DNA from 3 places in the Neobacillus pocheonensis genome. Region 2 is predicted to be linked to each of the others. Evidence: predicted binding sites of a transcription regulator. Region 2 holds the regulator's gene; each other region holds the start of a gene.
What was found. Region 2 encodes LexA, which represses DNA repair genes until DNA is damaged. Its sites were predicted from a motif close to CGAACATATGTTCG; they were not measured.
Positions count from the first base shown of each region.

Region 1: ruvA (Holliday junction branch migration protein RuvA) is a predicted target of LexA. The motif match lies at 1,094-1,107, and genes of this name have one in related genera.
Region 3: ABES02_RS29255 (YolD-like family protein) is a predicted target of LexA. The motif match lies at 810-823, and genes of this name have one in related genera.

Region 1 is NZ_JBCNAD010000032.1:64,841-67,112, reverse strand. It holds gene ruvB (Holliday junction branch migration DNA helicase RuvB) at 1-350, opposite strand, end outside; gene ruvA (Holliday junction branch migration protein RuvA) at 361-972, opposite strand; gene ABES02_RS17655 (BofC C-terminal domain-containing protein) at 1,235-1,774, opposite strand; gene ABES02_RS17650 (YhcN/YlaJ family sporulation lipoprotein) at 2,022-2,272, opposite strand, start outside.
Region 2 is NZ_JBCNAD010000007.1:293,113-295,384, forward strand. It holds gene glnA (type I glutamate--ammonia ligase) at 1-300, shown strand, start outside; gene ABES02_RS04280 (DUF4257 domain-containing protein) at 563-850, opposite strand; gene lexA (transcriptional repressor LexA) at 1,055-1,678, opposite strand; gene yneA (cell division suppressor protein YneA) at 1,838-2,161, shown strand; gene ABES02_RS04295 (YneB family resolvase-like protein) at 2,168-2,272, shown strand, end outside.
Region 3 is NZ_JBCNAD010000099.1:20,823-23,094, reverse strand. It holds gene ABES02_RS29265 (hypothetical protein) at 1-135, opposite strand, end outside; gene ABES02_RS29260 (hypothetical protein) at 221-463, opposite strand; gene ABES02_RS29255 (YolD-like family protein) at 457-750, opposite strand; gene ABES02_RS29250 (AbrB/MazE/SpoVT family DNA-binding domain-containing protein) at 1,115-1,390, shown strand; gene ABES02_RS29245 (hypothetical protein) at 1,401-1,991, shown strand.

The DNA.
Region 1 (2,272 bases), on a different contig from region 2:
GGCAGCCTGTGGATTTCATCAATAAAAAGTACATCACCGGGCTCAAGTGCGGTTAATATTGCCGCTAAATCGCCGGGGCGCTCAATCGCAGGACCTGAGGTGGTCCGTATGTTGACGCCCATTTCATTGGCAATAATGACAGCAAGAGTAGTTTTCCCCAGGCCAGGTGGTCCATAAAGGAGAACATGGTCCAAGGTTTCCTTCCGAAGCTTGGCGGCCTTAATAAAGATTTCTAGGTTTTCTTTGACCTGATCTTGTCCAATATATTGCTTTAGGGTTTGCGGTCTGAGACTTTGTTCAAAGCTTATTTCGCTCTCATTCACTTCACTAGAAATAATCCTGTCATCCATACGTTATCACCTATTTTAAAAGGCGCTTAAGGGCCTGTTTAATGTATTGATCGGTTGACATCTGTTCTTTCCTTAATTCAGGTGATATCTTCTTAATTTCTTTATCAGAATAGCCCAATGCTTTTAAAGCAAGAATGGCTTCTTCAAAGGCCGTATTGCTTGTTTGTGTATGTAGTGAAAGTGTTTCTGCATTGAACAGGTTAGGGAAGTAGTCTGGTACGACATCCTGCAATTTCCCTTTTAAATCAAGAATCATTTGCCGCGCTGTTTTTTTGCCGACCCCTGGAAATTTAACCAAGAAGCCTTCATCTTCATTTTCAATGGCATTCACAACCTGCTGGACTTCACCAGAAGCAAGAATCGCCAATGCCCCTTTCGGCCCGATCCCCGAAACATTTAGCAATTTGGTAAAAAGCTTTTTCTCTTCTCTTGATTGGAACCCAAATAACGCCATTATGTCCTCACGAACATAGTGGTAGGTATATACGGTTACCATTGTTTCCATTTTGCTAGAATAAATAAACGGATTGGGTGTCGAGATTTGATAGCCAATTCCATTATTTTCGATGACAATATATTCGGGCCCGACAAAATCAACGGCCCCTTTTATAAATTCATACAATCGTATTCTCTCCCCTGATTTTCACGCTATCTTTCATTTTAACATAAGAATTGCAGGGAGATGAAGAAAATCGCAGTTTAGAGATTAATCAAACTATTCAGATGCAGCGTTTCTGGTTTCGCAGATAAAAGTTCGTTTTTCGCAGATAAAGCTAGAGTTTTCGCAGATAAACCTTAATTTAACGCAAATAAAAGGACGAAAGATATAATTTTCGAAAAAAATCAGCCTGAATTTAAACAATCAGTCTGATTTATGAATAAATCTATTCTTTTTTAATCGAATAAGGCTCAAAAGTTTCTAAAACTTCAACATAATGATCTTTTGTTTTAATCGGGATTCCTTGAATTAACTCTTCTTGTTTCTTACTTTCTAGTTTCTTTATATCTATTTGAAAAAATGATTGAATAATCCGTGATCGGTCTGGTCTGCCATTAAAAATGGTCAATATCCCATCGTCGGTAATTCCAAAAAAGCCATTTGCCTTAAGCAACGGTGAAATATCATCGACTTGTTTTCTAAAAACAAAAGTGGATTCATCCATTTCCGTTAGCCGCCACTGATCATACTTGGCCCAGAAATTCGCCATAGACCAGCTCGTCTCGTGAACTACTTCTTGACTTATTTCTCCGTCCAGATAGAGTCGTTCTAAAATAACCGTCAGGTGCAGAGGTTCCATATTTTGCCGGTCTTCGACTTGTGCGGCAGAACCTGTCATTTCGAAAACACTGCTGAAAAAAATAACTAGAAAAACAGAAGATACCGATAAACTATACCGAGACAATACCCTCCAATTGAACCTCATGCTACTCACCTCTTTTTGTTATAAATTGAACAAACTTTACAGTTCTAGTGTAGCCTATTTTTCCCTTTTTATCCGAAAAATTAGAAAAGCGGAAGCGCCTTAACCAGCCCCGACAGGCAAATGTTCTTCGGCAAAAAAGTCGTCTTTTTGACTTTTATTGCCGAAGGTTATTTGACCCCGAGGGGCTAGGCTCTGTAGCTGGACAACAAAAAGGGCAAAGCCAGGTTTTAAGCTTCACCCTTTTGTCTTATTTAGAATATCGTTCAGGTACTTCTTCGTTTTGGCGGCGGTCCTTATTAGCCTTCGGTTGGCGTTGCGGGACATCATTATTGATGTTCCTGTCGCGGCCAAGGGTACCTTCATCAGTAATGACCGTTACGCTTTTTCCGTTCGCGAAAGGTTTCACCGCATTCCTAATAGCCCTTTTTGTTTCAGCTTCCCTGTCCCTGTCGACTAGATTTACCGAAACAATGACAGTGTTTCCATAAGCAACGGACC
Region 2 (2,272 bases):
GCAATGGCAGTTCTATTAAAAGCTGGATTAGATGGAATTAAAAACAATTTAACTCCTCCAGCACCAGTTGATCGTAACATTTATGTAATGAGCAAAGAAGAAAGATTAGAAGAAGGCATCATCGATCTACCTGCAACTTTAGCTCAAGCATTAGATCAATTAAGTTCTGATGAAGTCATCGTTTCTGGTCTTGGCGAGCACATCTTCGAACACTTTGTGGAAGCAAAAGAGATCGAATGGGATATGTTCCGTACCGTCGTTCACCAATGGGAACGCGATCAGTATCTGAGCATGTATTAATTTTCGAAAGCCTTGTCGCTATTAGCGTCAGGGCTTTTTTTTTGAGAAATAATATAGAATACCATTATTAAAAAAATTTTATAGTGGATGCATTTACCCAAGAGTCCCTTTTTCTTGGTTTACGGTAAATGAAACGCCCGTGCATTTACCCGAGGAGAACTTTTTCTTGCTTTATGGGTAATGCAATGGGTACGATCTCCTAAAAAAGTAACCAATGATAAAAAACCAGCATTCAATAAAACTATGCTGGTTACTAAAAAGGTCATTTTTCTTCACTTTTCTGTCTTAAAAGCTTCAATCCAGATAGGGTGGCATCACCAAAAATCCCGGCAACAATTGAAATGATGATATTCTCAACATTAGAATTTGGAGCTGTATACAAAACGAGGAGAAGTGCAGCTACCGCACCAAGAAGCATTTCTTCTAGAAAACCAAGATAAATGAACTTTTTTGTTTTTCTTGGCATAATAATTTTACCATGCTTTCGAACATGTCCAATGATTCCCACTGTCCCACCAATTACTAAAGAGAAAATAATGTCAACCAACATATGTTTCTCACTCTCCTTAAGCCTAAATTTTTGGACCTAAGGTAAATCTTGGTGTATTACCATTATACTAAACTTGGAAACTTCTGAGCATAGGGAAAAATACTGAATTTTCACTACACTCAAACAGATTATATTTTTTGTGAAAAATTTTCCCAATATCAGTTTGGAAAAAAGAAGAGTCGGCATTGAATTGCCGACTCTGTCTTAATGAATATGTCTATATACTCCAATAACTTTTCCGAGAATAGAAACATTGCGTAAAATGATAGGATCCATAGTGGAATTTTCCGGCTGCAAGCGAATGAAATCTTTTTCTTTGAAAAATCTCTTACATGTCGCTTCATCTTCTTCTGTCATTGCAACAACAATATCCCCATTATTTGCTGTTTGTTGCTGCTTCACGATTACATAATCCCCGTCCAGGATGCCAGCTTCTATCATACTTTCACCCATGATTTCTAGCATAAATACATGTTCATCTGCAGGTGCTAGTCTTTCTGGTAGTGGGAAATATTCTTCCACGTTTTCAATTGCTGTAATTGGCAAGCCTGCTGTAACTTTACCGACCACTGGAACATTAACAACATTGTTTCTTGGGATATGAGCTAATTCATCGACCTCTAAAATTTCAATCGCTCTAGGTTTTGTTGGATCTCGTCTAATAAGTCCTTTACTTTCTAATCTAGCTAAATGGCCATGTACAGTAGAACTTGAGGCAAGTCCAACCGCTTCGCCGATTTCACGTACGGATGGTGGATAGCCCTTGCTCTTAACCTCATCTTTAATAAAATCCAGGATATCCTGCTGCCGCTTTGATATTTTTACCATGATAAAATGCACCTCGCCTGGTTAATGTTGTCTTAATTATATCATGTTCGCCAATTTTATACAAACATAAGTTCGAATTTATAGTTGACAACAAACAAGTGTTCGAATTATAATCAAAACATAATAATCGAACGTACATTCTATTAAGAGGTGTTATTCATGAAAAAATTATGGAACCAATACTCATACGCTATTATTCTTTTGCTAGTAAGCTGTACATTTGCACTCATACTATCCGTTCAACAAACTTCCAATGACAAGGATAAATATCTAAAGGTGATTGTCTCTGAAGGAGATTCGCTTTGGAAGATTTCCGATCAATATGCTGGTCAGCATTCTCTTTCTAATAAGGAATTTGTCAGCTGGGTGAAAAAGCATAATAAAAATGTAGATGACCAAATTTACCCTGGAGATGAGATTGTCATTCCGGTCAGCACAGATACTTCTGATACGACTGAATTAGCAAGTGCCATTGGAGATTAGAATTTTATGAAAGCTATTATATACTGCCGTGTAAGTACAAATAAGGAAACACAAGAAACTTCCTTGCAGCGTCAGGAAGAAGAACTTATTCAACTCGCAAAGAAGCATGAT
Region 3 (2,272 bases), on a different contig from region 2:
CATGATAAGTTCATCCTCCGTAGGCCGGTTACGTAAATGTGAGTTCTTAGCTTCGTTACGATTCTCATATTGCTTTTTATGCTCTGTTAACATCATTTTAGTTTTCCACCGCTCATTTCCGTCTAGTTTGCTCATTCGTAATGACCTCCGGTACTCTGCTTCATCGTATCGTTACGGTTGTCTGTCAGCTTTCCACTACCTTGTTGGATCTTGGCTTTGTCTAACGCCATCCGTATATCCATTTCGATTTCGGCTCAGATTCTTTAAGTAGCTGAATCTGGTTCGGATCGGCCGGAGACCATGCGATAAACCCTTCATGATTTAAAGCAGCTAATATTTGATAAATCCCAGCCCGTCCCCGACCGGTCTTTATTCCAAGCTCTTGAATCGACGGCAGCCGTCTGCGACCTTTAGAGTAATTAACGAGGATACGATGAACTTTTCGTTCAATGTCACTTAGCACAATAGCCTTACCCCTATAATGTCTGTAAACTCGAATAGCTTCCAATCATAGCCAAGTTGTAGTTTCACAAGGAAGAGGCGAGGGTCAAGTCCGGTCACAATCCCAGTATACTCCTGATTTCCGTATTCTCCGTAGAGAGTGATTGTAACATGGATGTACTCTGACCCGGATACTTTAAGGAGGCAAAGCATTTCATGCTGTTGTTCCTCAGCTAGTTCCGGCCTAGCTATCTTTTTCAGGCTTCCTTGGTGATCAATTAGAGCCTGCTTATTATTCGGGAACATCATATGTGACTTCCACCCTTCAAACAGGAACAATCGTTCTTTATATATTATATCCAGAATACAGAACATACATTCGCTTTTCAAGAGGTATTTTTTGCATGTTCGAATGTATAAAGTGATGTTTTATATTGGGATTTTATACCGCACATAAGTTAATTTATGGTAGAATGATGTCGAATATCTCAAGGGAGGATTTATATTGAGTAGTCAAGCAAAACGCTCTGATCCTAAGTTACCTACGGACGCTCACGCTTTAAAAACAATGATGCTGGTTATTTTGGAAAAATCGTTAGAGAACATGGACAGGCTCCGGGATCGGGAACAGGTTTTGCAGCTCATTGATACTTTGAGAAGTCCGGATGCGATCATGGGGGGCGTTCGTCGAATCAAACCGACCGGAATAGTTCGAGAAGTTGATGAATTGGGCCGCGTTGTTCTTCCTATGGAACTGCGGCGTACTATGGGGATTGGGAGAAAAGACGCTGTTGAAATATCCGTTGAAGGAAATTGGGTCGTCATCCAGCCATATAAACAATTCTGCCATTTTTGCGGTAGTGATAAAGATATTAGTCCATTCAAGGGTAAATATATATGTGAAACTTGTGTTGGCGATCTATTTGATAATGTTGATGTGAATGTATAGGAGGGGCCACATGGATGATCCTTTGTACGAACAGCACAAAGATGAATTAATGAAATTTGATTTATGGAAAAATATAAAGAATAAGGATATTAGACGAGATCTTTTGAGACATTGGCGCTTAAAAATAGGAGATTATGAGATAAGGCAGGCATGGGGGCTTTCGTTTGGTACATTTTACTACCATTTGCGAGCTTTAGGTTTAACGAAAACTGCAGAAGAAAAAACGGCTAAAGCGGCGGCTAAGCAGTTCGAGACTGAATTGTTAAGTGCCGGAGGGGAAGGCCAGGATTCGCAAAATAAAACGGAACAGCAGACGAGTGACAATAAACGTTTTATCATTAAAGGGAATGAAGTCATTGAGGCTGAGTATGAAGTCGTTCGAGAATCAAACAGGGACAATCCTTCCGGGAATGGTCTTGCAGTAATTTTGGATGAACTGGAGGAACTACAACGGAAGGCAGCTGCAGTTACTTCCGGTGTTTACCTCAATTTTGATTTTAAGGGTGACTATCCGTTGCTTGAAAAAAAGTTCAAGAACATTATGGGGCTGTTGGAAGGCGAAGGGACGTTGCGAGTAAGGATTGAAATTTATCGAGGATAACCAGGATTCTAATGTTCGTTTTTGCCGAATGGATACAAGTGGATTTCTTCAGATACCGATTCCGTTCAAGCTTATGATGGTAGTGCTATCTCTTTTTATATTGGTCGTAGAAGTGAAAAGAAAGCATCACTATGAGGGCGAATCCAGCGCCTAGCCAGAAACAAAGCATATTCGGTAGCTTATCGGTTACAATAGGGTTCATTGACTTTCACTCAATCCCTTTGGTATAATTTTTCCATAAGTAATCAATATTAAGGCAAGGGACAAGTACACAGCCAGGT